DNA from 3 places in the Paenibacillus sp. P4_A9 genome. Region 1 is predicted to be linked to each of the others. Evidence: riboswitches for the same ligand, from Rfam matches in the RefSeq annotation. Region 1 holds a riboswitch; each other region holds the start of a gene.

What was found. A riboswitch is a leader RNA that binds a small molecule or an ion and turns the genes downstream of it on or off. The one in region 1 is predicted to bind cyclic di-AMP.
Region 2: another riboswitch for cyclic di-AMP. It lies ahead of AC1DVJ_RS19695 (C40 family peptidase); the one in region 1 lies ahead of AC1DVJ_RS10500 (stalk domain-containing protein).
Region 3: another riboswitch for cyclic di-AMP. It lies ahead of AC1DVJ_RS20650 (ubiquitin-like domain-containing protein); the one in region 1 lies ahead of AC1DVJ_RS10500 (stalk domain-containing protein).

Annotation. Positions count from the first base shown of each region.
Region 1 is NZ_JBFUHL010000010.1:112,835-116,403, reverse strand. Features, by position in the region: gene AC1DVJ_RS10505 (YjcZ family sporulation protein) at 152-256, opposite strand; gene AC1DVJ_RS10500 (stalk domain-containing protein) at 444-1,235, opposite strand; cyclic di-AMP (ydaO/yuaA leader) riboswitch at 1,240-1,391, opposite strand; gene AC1DVJ_RS10495 (PspA/IM30 family protein) at 1,546-2,202, shown strand; gene liaF (cell wall-active antibiotics response protein LiaF) at 2,334-2,996, shown strand; gene AC1DVJ_RS10485 (sensor histidine kinase) at 3,021-3,569, shown strand, end outside.
Region 2 is NZ_JBFUHL010000033.1:50,112-53,680, reverse strand. Features, by position in the region: gene AC1DVJ_RS19710 (acetylxylan esterase) at 1-642, shown strand, start outside; gene AC1DVJ_RS19705 (hypothetical protein) at 636-806, shown strand; gene AC1DVJ_RS19700 (GNAT family N-acetyltransferase) at 854-1,366, shown strand; cyclic di-AMP (ydaO/yuaA leader) riboswitch at 1,509-1,671, shown strand; gene AC1DVJ_RS19695 (C40 family peptidase) at 1,675-2,565, shown strand; gene AC1DVJ_RS19690 (hypothetical protein) at 2,752-3,408, shown strand.
Region 3 is NZ_JBFUHL010000036.1:46,088-49,656, reverse strand. Features, by position in the region: gene AC1DVJ_RS20660 (ABC transporter permease) at 1-491, opposite strand, end outside; gene AC1DVJ_RS20655 (ABC transporter ATP-binding protein) at 488-1,231, opposite strand; cyclic di-AMP (ydaO/yuaA leader) riboswitch at 1,515-1,708, shown strand; gene AC1DVJ_RS20650 (ubiquitin-like domain-containing protein) at 1,992-3,131, shown strand; gene rnmV (ribonuclease M5) at 3,249-3,569, shown strand, end outside.

The sequences.
Region 1 (3,569 bases):
GGGAACGTCGATTTATGTAAATCGAGGACGTATGCTTGATGAGATACTGACGCAAGGAACGAGTGGTATTGATTTTAAGTGAAAAATGAAAAGCCCGCCTGCTGAAACTTCAAATTAGAAGCTTCAGCAGGCGGGGTCATTTCAAAGGGTCCTAATAGAATGTAGCGAGAATGATTACCAACAGTACATAAAGAACAAGAATTACGCCTGCAGAACTTCCGTATCCTGGCGTTCCACAACCAACTACAGCTGACATAGTATCCCCTCCGGTTTTGAATTAATGTGGGTTAAACACTATATAACATATGTAGGGGAGATACCTATTGATTGGACGAATGCCCTTATTAGACCTGATCATTCACCTACCGAAATAAACGGCTATGCCGCCCCTTTGTATGAAAAAAAGCTGCCTTGAGCGTTTCTCAAGGCAGCTTCTTCAACATCTAATTGGGAATTTGATACACTTTAATTTTCTGAATGCCAAAGCTTTGTAAGGATTTCTTCGAGCCTGGAATAAAGATGTCCATTCTCTTTCCTTTAATGGCACCGCCGGTATCCGTCGCATACACGTACATGCCGCCTTTAGGAAGTCCATTAAACGAATAACCTTCAATATAAAGTTTGGAACCAAGTGGAATTACGGATGGATCAACAGCAACTGTGCCGATCGCAAGGGGGTTACCCATGAAATCAAAGGCACCATAGCCGCCATTTTCAGAAGGATCTGCCGAATAAGCTGTGGATTCAAATATTTGATAATCAGGTGCATGATGCTCGCCATCTTTATTTAAGATCGCTAGATTGCTGCTTGCATCCCACTGCACAGGAACGCCTGCAGCTGTGGAAAGGAAGCGAAGCGGCACATATACACGCCCATTCTGAAACTGGGAAGCTCCGTCTAAGGCAACGGGGGCGTTATCAATGGTAGCTTCTTTTTGACCAGAAACCAAGGTAATCGTATGTTTGTTGTTATTTAGTGTTACCTCGACTTGATTTCCATCTTTTTTCCATTCCACGGTATAACCAAGCTTCTCGGTTACAAACCGAAGCGGAACTTGGGTCGTGTGGTTGCCATCCAGAAATGGCTGTGCATCAGGGAAATGGATCAGGTCATCATTGACTTGTACTTTCACTTCCATTTCAGCCGCATGAGCCGTAAATGGGGAAAGAAAGCCTCCTGCCAATACCGTTAGTGAAACAGCAAGGCTAGTTAACCCTTTAGTTAGCTTATTCAATTGGTAATCCTCCTTCATGAGCCTTCGAGGTTAGTTGACGGGTTCGGGAAGAAGGTTCTCCCTAGTCTGCTCCAAGCTGAAGCAAATATTCACCCCAAGTATTTCGTCCCCCGTACCAGTGCCTAATTTATGCACCAGACTCGGCTTCAAATAGTTTATCATCACAGGCGTGCCCAAACAACGACCAATATATGGGTGAGTAGTCGCATACTAGACTTAGGTCTAGGTTCAAAAACAGTCGATAGTCGGTTTTAGACTTGCTGGAATTGAGCTACGATAGGAGTATGATGAAGGGTGAGGGGCGATTGACATGAACAATAAGAATCGGGAAATTGATCCTACTAATATATTTGATCGTATTGGCAAAATGGCAGAAACCGTCTGGCAGGAGACGATCGGGAAAACGAATCCAGGTACCTATGATGATGGTACCATCGCCAAGCTTGAGGAGCGCTATGATGTAGCGCTGCAGGCAACGATTGCGCTGCGCGGTCACATCGCGCGAGCAGAAGATATGGCGAAGCTGCGCGGCGAGCAAGCCGAGCTGGCGATGCGCGCTGGCGAAGAGGATCTCGCGCGGCTTGCGCTGCAAGAGAAGCTGCGCGAGGAAGCCGCTAGCGAGCACTACCGCGCGCAGTACGCGAGCAGCCAGGACTTGTGCCTGGCGCTCGCAGAGGAACTGCGCGGGCTGCGTGCGGGGCACGCAGCCGATGCTGGGCAGCCTCGCGGTGGGCTGCATAGCATCGAGGCTCGCGACACATGGCGCGAGCTGGAGATCACCGGCCGCGAGCTCGGCCGGGAGGCGCTGCAGGGGCTCCGCGTGGCGGGCCGCCTATCGAAGGAGACACTGAAGGAAGCCGGAGGCAACCTTCAGCATGAACTGCGGGCGCTGCGCAGCAGGCTGCAGCACGAGTGGCAGAAGGAACAGCGCGCTCGCGAGGAGCGAGACCCGCGCGACAGAAAATAGCGATGGAACGTGACCTCCACGTAAGCAAAGCCTTGCCCTATAAGGATTTGCATCTTGGAGGTCGTCCATTCTTGTGGTATGCTAGGAATCGTATGAACGAAGGAGAATTGGCAGCCAGAGGAGGTGCATCGATGGGAGAGGAAACGAAAAATAATCGCAGCCGGAATACAGCGCTTGTGCTGATTGGAGCCGGTGTTTTTTTGCTTCTGGATCATACCATAGGCTTTTTTCCCATTCTGGCCGTAATCCTAATTTTACTGGGCATTCATCGGGTTCGTTCACGCAAAGAGCGCAAAGGATATGTGCTGATGGGGATCGGTGCTGTCATATTATTTGGTGACCATCTGACAATTGCCATTTCGGTTGTGTTGATTTCATTAGGTTTTTTCTTCATTCGATCCAAGCAGGTTCATAAGGATGATTCGTATACACAAAAGCAAAAGATCGTCGATAGCGTTCGCCTTGGCCGAGAGCCTTGGATTCTACGAAATACCTCGACGTGGTACTTGGTGGGAGAAACGTACATGGATCTCTCGTTGGCCATTCTAGAACAAAAGGAAACAACAGTCATCCTACAAGGTGTTGTAGGAGATATTGATATAAAGATACCCGACGATATTGGCGTTTCCGTTACAGCTTCTGTCATGTTCGGTCAGCTTCATGTAGCCGAACAACGTGAGGCAGGTGTGATGAACAAAGTGGTGTGGCAATCAGAGAATTATCAACATTGCGACCATCGGGTGAAACTCGTGCTCTCTTTCATCGTAGGAGATATCAAAGTTAAAGTATTGTAACGGCTGGAGGGGGCACATCACCAAGTGGACGGCTACAAAAGACGATTAACGAATATGATATGGCGCAGCATGGGGGAAGCCATCCTATTTAGCTTCGCTGTTTTCGGTGCTATGCTATATTTCTTGAATTCAAGACATTTGATCGAACCCTTTACCAGCTGGCAGCAGGGTGTCAAATTCTCGTTCATGGCCTTGTTGATCCTGGGTGTGATTGGTGCGGTGTTCGGTTACTGGAACAGCTCGAAGGTTACACGTAGACTAGAGCCGATGATGGAGACGATGATTTTATTAGAAAAAGGTACATTTGCCCGAGAAGGCTTCCAAAACGGGGATGATGATGAAATCGGACGTTTGGGCGAACAACTCGGCCGTATTATGAAGCGATGGGAAGAGCAGGTGACTTCGCTCCAACGGCTGTCGAATAGTAATGCTGAGCTTACCGAGAAAGCCAAGTTAACCGCGGTCATTGAAGAGCGCCAGCGTTTGGCGCGCGAGCTGCATGATGCGGTAAGTCAGCAGTTGTTCGCGATCTCGATGACAGCAACAGCTGTAGGACGTACGTTGGATAAGGAT
Region 2 (3,569 bases), on a different contig from region 1:
CATGCAGCTTGGTTGCTCATGGGGTACGCAGTACTTGCGGTTGATGTTCGAGGGCAAGGCGGCGATAGCGGTAACATGCTGCCGCAGGAGCACGGCATGACGAAGGGGTGGATCACGCAGGGCATCCTCGATGCCGAGAAGAGCTATTATCGTGCAGTTGCCATCGATTCCCTGCGCGCTGTGCAATGTGCGCTGGAGCAGCCGGAAATCAATAGCGAGCGCGTATTCGTGTTCGGAGGGAGCCAAGGCGGTGGGCTTACCCTGCTCGTAACTGCGCTCGAGAAGCGCATCCGAGCAGCAGTTGCCCATGTGCCGAATCTGTGTCACATGGATCTTGGCCTATTGAATTCCGTCAGTTCCCTTAGTGAGGCGGCTGAATTCGTTACGAGATTCCCAGATCACTTGCCAGACGTGCTGAAGACGCTATCCTATTTTGATATCATGAACCTCGGGGATCGTATCGGGCAGCCCGTTCATGTGACGGTAGGACTAAAGGATATGACCTGCTTGCCGGAGACCATATTTGCCGCCTATAATCACATTTCATCTGAGAATAAATCCATTGAGGTTCACCCATTCATGGGCCATGCGCTGCCGGCGGGTTTTCATAGTGCAGCGCATGCGTACTTCTCTAAGTGGTAAGCACTTCATACAAAGTTACATCGTTTTTCGATGTTCCTTCGGAGAAACGCCGAAAGCTTATTGTTACAGCAACGGACAGCACGTTCTCAGCAGGGAAGATCGGTGTGTATACGCATTTGCTAAAGGCTTATTTTGATGAAGTTGTGGTAAGTATTGCTCCATAATTTGCCGCATGGTTGGATATCCTATACCAAAAAGGAGATGCCAACAGATGAAGCAAGAGGATTCGTTTGCTGAAGTATTCGAACTCATGGAATCTGCTTTTCCTGATACGGAGATAAGAACGTATGAAGGACAGCGATCACTGTTATCGCATCCGAACTATCGAATTGATGTGGAGAGAGATGCTCAAGGGCAAATGCTTGGTTTTCTGGCAAGTTGGAGCTTTAGCACGTTTCGATTTGTGGAGCATATTGCGGTCAATGCTGCAATAAGGGGCGGCGGGATTGGCAAACAAATGCTGACGGCTTATATGAGCAGTGGTACTACGCCTATTGTGCTAGAAGTGGAGCCACCGGATGCGTCAGATGCGACAGTTGCAAAGCGGAGAATTGAATTTTATAAGCGCTGTGGCTTTCATTTGAACCTATTCCCTTATGCACAGCCTCCTCTCAGAGAAGGGCAGGCGATGCTGCCTCTACGTATCATGAGTTCACCTGATCCATTGACGGAAACCGAGTTCATACCCTGCAAGAACATCTTGTACACAGAGGTATATAAGTAATCTGTAAGCTCGGATTAGGCAAAATAGTGATCAAACAGCTACTCTACCTTGAGTAGCTGTTTGTGCGCGATCACACAAAAATGGAAACACTTACCACCGCGAAAAAGTTGTCAGGCTAAAACGAACTATGCTAGTCTAACATAGACAAAAAATGCCGAATCTCGGAGCATCAAAAGCTCCGGTACGGGGGACTTCTTTACTTGGGGTGAATGAATGCTCAGTTAGTCAAAGGCTAATGGGGCGCACTAGGGAAAACCTCTTCCCGAACCCGTCAACTAACCTCGGAGGCTTCAAGGAGGCACAACGTTTTGAAACTTTTTACAAAAAGCTTTATTTGTTCATGCGCTCTTCTAGGCGCAGCTATTCCCATGTTCGCCGCGCCTGCCGCGTATGCTTCTGCGCCAGACGCTTCTGCGGTGAAGGTTCAGGTCAATGACGAATTGGTGCAGTTCCCTGAAGTACAGCCGTTTATTGATACGGAAGGTACACTTCAGGTGCCACTACGTGTATTGTCGGAGAAGTTAGGCTATCAAGTGGACTGGGCGAAGCAAGGCGATGAAGTCGTCGTCACCCTAATGAACAAGGAGCAGGCGATTCAACTAACAACGGACGAAGAGCAAGCTGTCGTGAACAGTAAGTTGGTTGAATTAGAGAGCAGTCCGACGTTGCTGGAGGGAAATACTTACGTTCCACTACGTTTCATAACAGAGACGTTTGGATCTGAGATCGCTTGGAATGATGCGAATAAAATCGCCATCGTGGAAGTCGACGGTAAGACCCACAAGCCAGCTTGGATTGCACCTCCGCCTACAGTAGCCCCAGTAGCAAAGGTTGTTCAGCCAGCTGTATCAGCTCAAATTATTCAAGCTGCGACGACTTTTCAAGGAACGCCTTACCGATGGGGTGGAACAACACCCAAGGGCTTTGATTGCTCTGGTTTCGTTCGTTATTTGTATGAAGCCAAAGGCATTGAGCTTCCCCGCACATCCGTGCAAATGTATGATCAAGCGGGTGCGAGAGTGACGGATTTGAAAGCAGGAGATCTTGTCTTCTTTGCTTCAGGCATCGTTAATCATGTGGGTATTTACATGGGAAATAATCAATTTATTTCGGCTACCACATCCAGTGGTGTAACGGTTGATAGTCTCGCTAGCTCCTATTGGAGCTCAAGATATGTAGGCGCAAAACGCGTACTTTAAGTTAGGGACTAAATCAGATAAAAGCAAGATGATTCTAGAGCGTATGTTCGTTATATCTTTCACAAATGAAAGATTAGCGGGCAGACGCTCTTTTTTTGCGCGAAAATCTGCGATTTTTATCGAATTTTTGAGAATTATAGCCTATAATGAAAAAATGGTTGGAAGAAAGTAGGTGACGCGTACGTCATGCAAGTCAGTGTCTGGAAAAACTGGTTTCATAAAATAAAACTGTCAGGTCGAACAGATCGCATGTACAACGTGGAAACGGGTCCTGCCATACCGGAAGACATTCGGGAAGTGATTGAGCAATTTTTTCAAACCTATAACCACTTCAAAGGGGCAAGGCAATTCCAGACGGATACGTTTATTAAAGAAGTATTCTACGCGACGAAGCAAGATCCGAAGGATCGCCGCTCTATAGATGAGATGGAAAACTATATTCAGAGCAAAAATGTCAATCGGTTGCGACTGAAATCGTATGTGATTGATGAATATTTACGCTTGGACGAGAATTTGTGTATGATCGGTGTGACACGGGAGTTTAGTAATGCCCATCGAAATCGTGTGCTTTATTTTATCGTGAATGAGGACGGCGCGTGGCGGTTTCATCATATCGTGAGATCACATCATGGGAAAATTCTTGAGAAGTTTCAAGTGAAGGAACAGGTGGGATTCGTGGTTGGGGATGAGAAGGTAGCGCTTCTGTTTCTAACGCATGCAAATTCGGCGGATGCTGCCTATTTGTTGGGAGATTACGTCCATTCAGAAGGGTATCTGGAAGTGGAGCAAGAGGTAAGCGGTCAGCTCTATTATCGGATTGTTCGGATGAATCGGGTGCATTAATAAGGTTAAATAATCAAGTGAACCAGCAATGAATAGGCTTTGCTCAGTCGAGTAACGCTTATTTGGTGTTGGCGAAGGCAGGGGGAGCATGTGGACATGGGCCACCTCCTTGTGAAAGAATAGAACTATCATTCAACAGGTCAAGAGATAGGTGTACATGC
Region 3 (3,569 bases), on a different contig from region 1:
CAACTGGCTAATAGGTTAGCTACTTTTAATAGAAGCAATAGAGCTAACATTAGTAGAAATGGCTGTGAATCCGCTCCTAAACAATGGTTATAAAGCGGACGAAGTGTGACCCAAGCAAGAAATAACCAGAGCCCCTGAAGTGAAAAGCTATAGAAGAAGCTGCTTCGGAAATAAGCGTCCATTTCATGTTCAATCCGCAACAGAAACATCCGATCGGCACTGCGGGTCAGTGTTCGAATGGGACTTGAAGTGACGAGTGGAACGAGCGCGAGCAGGACGATCCATAGGTACGGATAATCTGTCGGAAGTCGCTGTAATGTTTTTGCATAATAATAGGAAGAAACGATGACAAGAAACAACAAGAATCCGATAAAATTACTGCGTGCGGCATACTGCCAATAACCCATGGATTCCTTCATATAATGTTGAAAACGCTGCTTCCATAATGCTTGAGTGTTAAATGCATGTGTAGTATCTTTTGGCTGGTTCATCGCAGTTCTCCTTGAACAAGCTTGTAGAAGATGTCGTCTAATGACGCCTGGGGAAGCTCTGTTTGTGCGCGTAATTCGACTAAATCTCCCTGAGCAACCATGTGGCCCTTGTGGAGAACGACATAGTTATCGCAATATTTTTCAATTGTAGACAAAATGTGTGAGGAAATGAGGAATGATGCGCCTTTTTGTTTCATTTTAACCATTAATTCGAGCAAGGAACGTATAGCTAAAGGGTCGAGACCGAGAAATGGCTCATCGATAATATATAACGAGGGCTCGATCAGGAACGCATTCATGATCATGACCTTTTGCTTCATCCCTTTGGATAAATGATTTGCGAAGCTATTCAGCTTGTCTTTCATTTGAAATTGCTCTAACAAGGACTGGGAACGGGTTTCGTAGTCCTCCTTGGAAACGCCATAAGCCATGGCTGTTAGCTCAAGGTGTTCACGAATCGTAAGCTCTTCGTATAACTCTGGACTTTCAGGTACATAGGCGTATGTAGCGCGGTAGGGAATTGGACTTTCGGCTAAAGTTAAGCCTTTAATACGAATGGATCCTTTTTGCGGCTGCAGCAGTCCTAATATATTTTTGATGGTGGTACTTTTCCCTGCCCCGTTGAGTCCGATTAGCCCCATCATTTCACCTTGGCGGATCGAAAATGTGAGGTCATGCAGAACTGGTCTGTTAGGTAAGTATCCCCCGAATAAAGCGTTTACTTCTAAGATGGGAACCATCTCAATTGCCTCCCTAAATAGCAAATTATTGGTATTTATCATTCAATTACTTCCAGAATCATTATAAACAAATTTGCGTTTTTAGCCTAGTTTTGGTCATTATGCATTAAAAAATCGAGTATACGTACGTTAAAGTTAGGTACATGTAGATATAAGTGGATTATATTTGAAAAATAATCGAAATTTAAGTGATTTAGCCCTTTTTAACGGGTGTTAATCCCTTTACAGGTTGAGCTTAACAGCGTAATATACTTTTCATAATAACTTAATATCCAATTTGCCAATTTTCCATTCGCTGAGTTCCAAATGTGGAAACGGGGGAACCACTGCAAGCTTAATTAGCATTCAAATGCGGTTAAGTAAGCAGAGAGTAACAGGGGTGAATCATGGACGTCAAACAAGTAGTTTGCGTCTGCGTAGGGCGACTCTCACGTCCGAATCCGTCAGCTAACCTCGTAAGCGTAAGAGAGGTAACGATTGTCGTGCGTGCTATTTGTATTTCACTATGCAAACTAAGCCAGCGAGAAGAGTCCTCTTCTTGCTGGCTTTTTGTCCTCATACAGGGTTTTACACAGATAAAAAGACATAAAATGACCCGGAATTCATAGGATGATGAATAGGTAAAAGGGGGGACGACCAGATTCAGCGAGGTTAGAAAGCTGAAGATGGCGAGCATGTTAAGTTAAACTAAAAACCTTAGTCGCGTCAAATTTAATCATGCTGTAACCTGGCGGCGAGGCTTTGAAGGAGGACCGAAAAAGTGGGCAGTATCTCAATTAGCGAGACCCATGTAAAACGATCATCCAGCATGTCCTTCGCATTGCGATGGAAGCATGAAAACTTGCGTTTGATTTTAAGCCTAGCTATAATCTCAATCGCAATGACTTTCATGTTTTTGGTGTTGTTGTACGGAACGGCTACCAAGAGCGTATCCGTGGTTGTGAATGGACAAGAAACTATTGTGCACACGAAGCAATGGGTCCTGCAACGCCTACTGGATGAACAAGCCATAAAGATTGGAGAGCACGATGAAATTTCAGCTTCACTTACGACCAAGCTCAAGGGTGGAGACAAAATTGTTATCGAGCAGGCCTCACCAATTCAATTGACTGCTGATGGAAAGACCACCACTGTTTACACAACTGCAAGAACGGTAGAAAGTGCATTGCAACGTTTAAATATTGCACTTGGGGAGAACGATCGTATCACTCCCGAACCGACGGCCGCTCTAAGCACAGGTGATGAAATCAAGATCGTCCGTGTGAAAAAAGAGACGGAGGAAGTCTCTGAACCGATCGCATTCGAGACAGAGAAAAAGAATGACGCATCTTTACTTAAAGGGAAAGAGCAAGTCGTCCAAGAAGGTAAAGAAGGCGTATTGGTCAAGAAGAAAGAAAAGACTTTCGAGGACGGTGTTTTAGTCGCGGAAGCAGTTGTGGGTGAAGAAGTACAATCAGAAAGCGTTAAGAAAGTAGTATCTGTAGGCACGAAAAATCCTGTGGTCGTTCTCTCCGCCTCTTCACCGAGTGTGGATGAGGTTTCCAAGAATGGTGTGACCTTCGGCTACAAACAAATTCTCAAAAACGTGAAACTTACTGCTTATTCAGCGGACGCCGCGTCGACAGGCAAAACCGAGGGCTCCTCTGGTTATGGTAAAACCTACACGGGGACTACTGTAACCGAAGGTCGCACAATTGCCGTAGATCCGAAGGTGATTCCACTGGGTTGGTGGGTGTATATTGAAGGGATTGGCTTCCGTCGTGCTGAGGATATTGGCAGCGGCGTGAAAGGTCAGATGATCGATGTATATTACGAGGATCATGGCTATGCGAATAAATTCGGAACCAAACAAGGGTACACGGTATATGTGGTTGGCCCTACAAAACCGTCTCAAAACTAACGTGTATTCGGAAGTTTTGACGGGAACACTACTAAATACACGTAGCTTGGCATCTGCCGCGCGAAAGAAGAGGAGACCCCTCTTCTTTTTCTGCTTGTACTGGGAAGGAAAATGTAGATGATAAAAGAAATGATCGTTGTGGAGGGTAAGGACGATACAGCTGCCATCAGGCGGGCTGTGGAGGCGGATACGATTGAAACGGGCGGCTCCGCCATCGGACAAGCCGTACTCAAGCGGATCGCGCTGGCTCAGCAGCGCAGAGGCGTCATTATATTCACGGATCCCGATCACGCAGGTGAGCGGATTCGCAAAATCGTGGCAGCCAAGGTGCCTGGCTGCAAGCATGCCTTCATTACGCAGGAGCAAGCCGCGTATAAAGGCGACATTGGCGTCGAGAACGCGACGCCGGAGACGATCCGTCAGGCGCTTCAGAGCCTG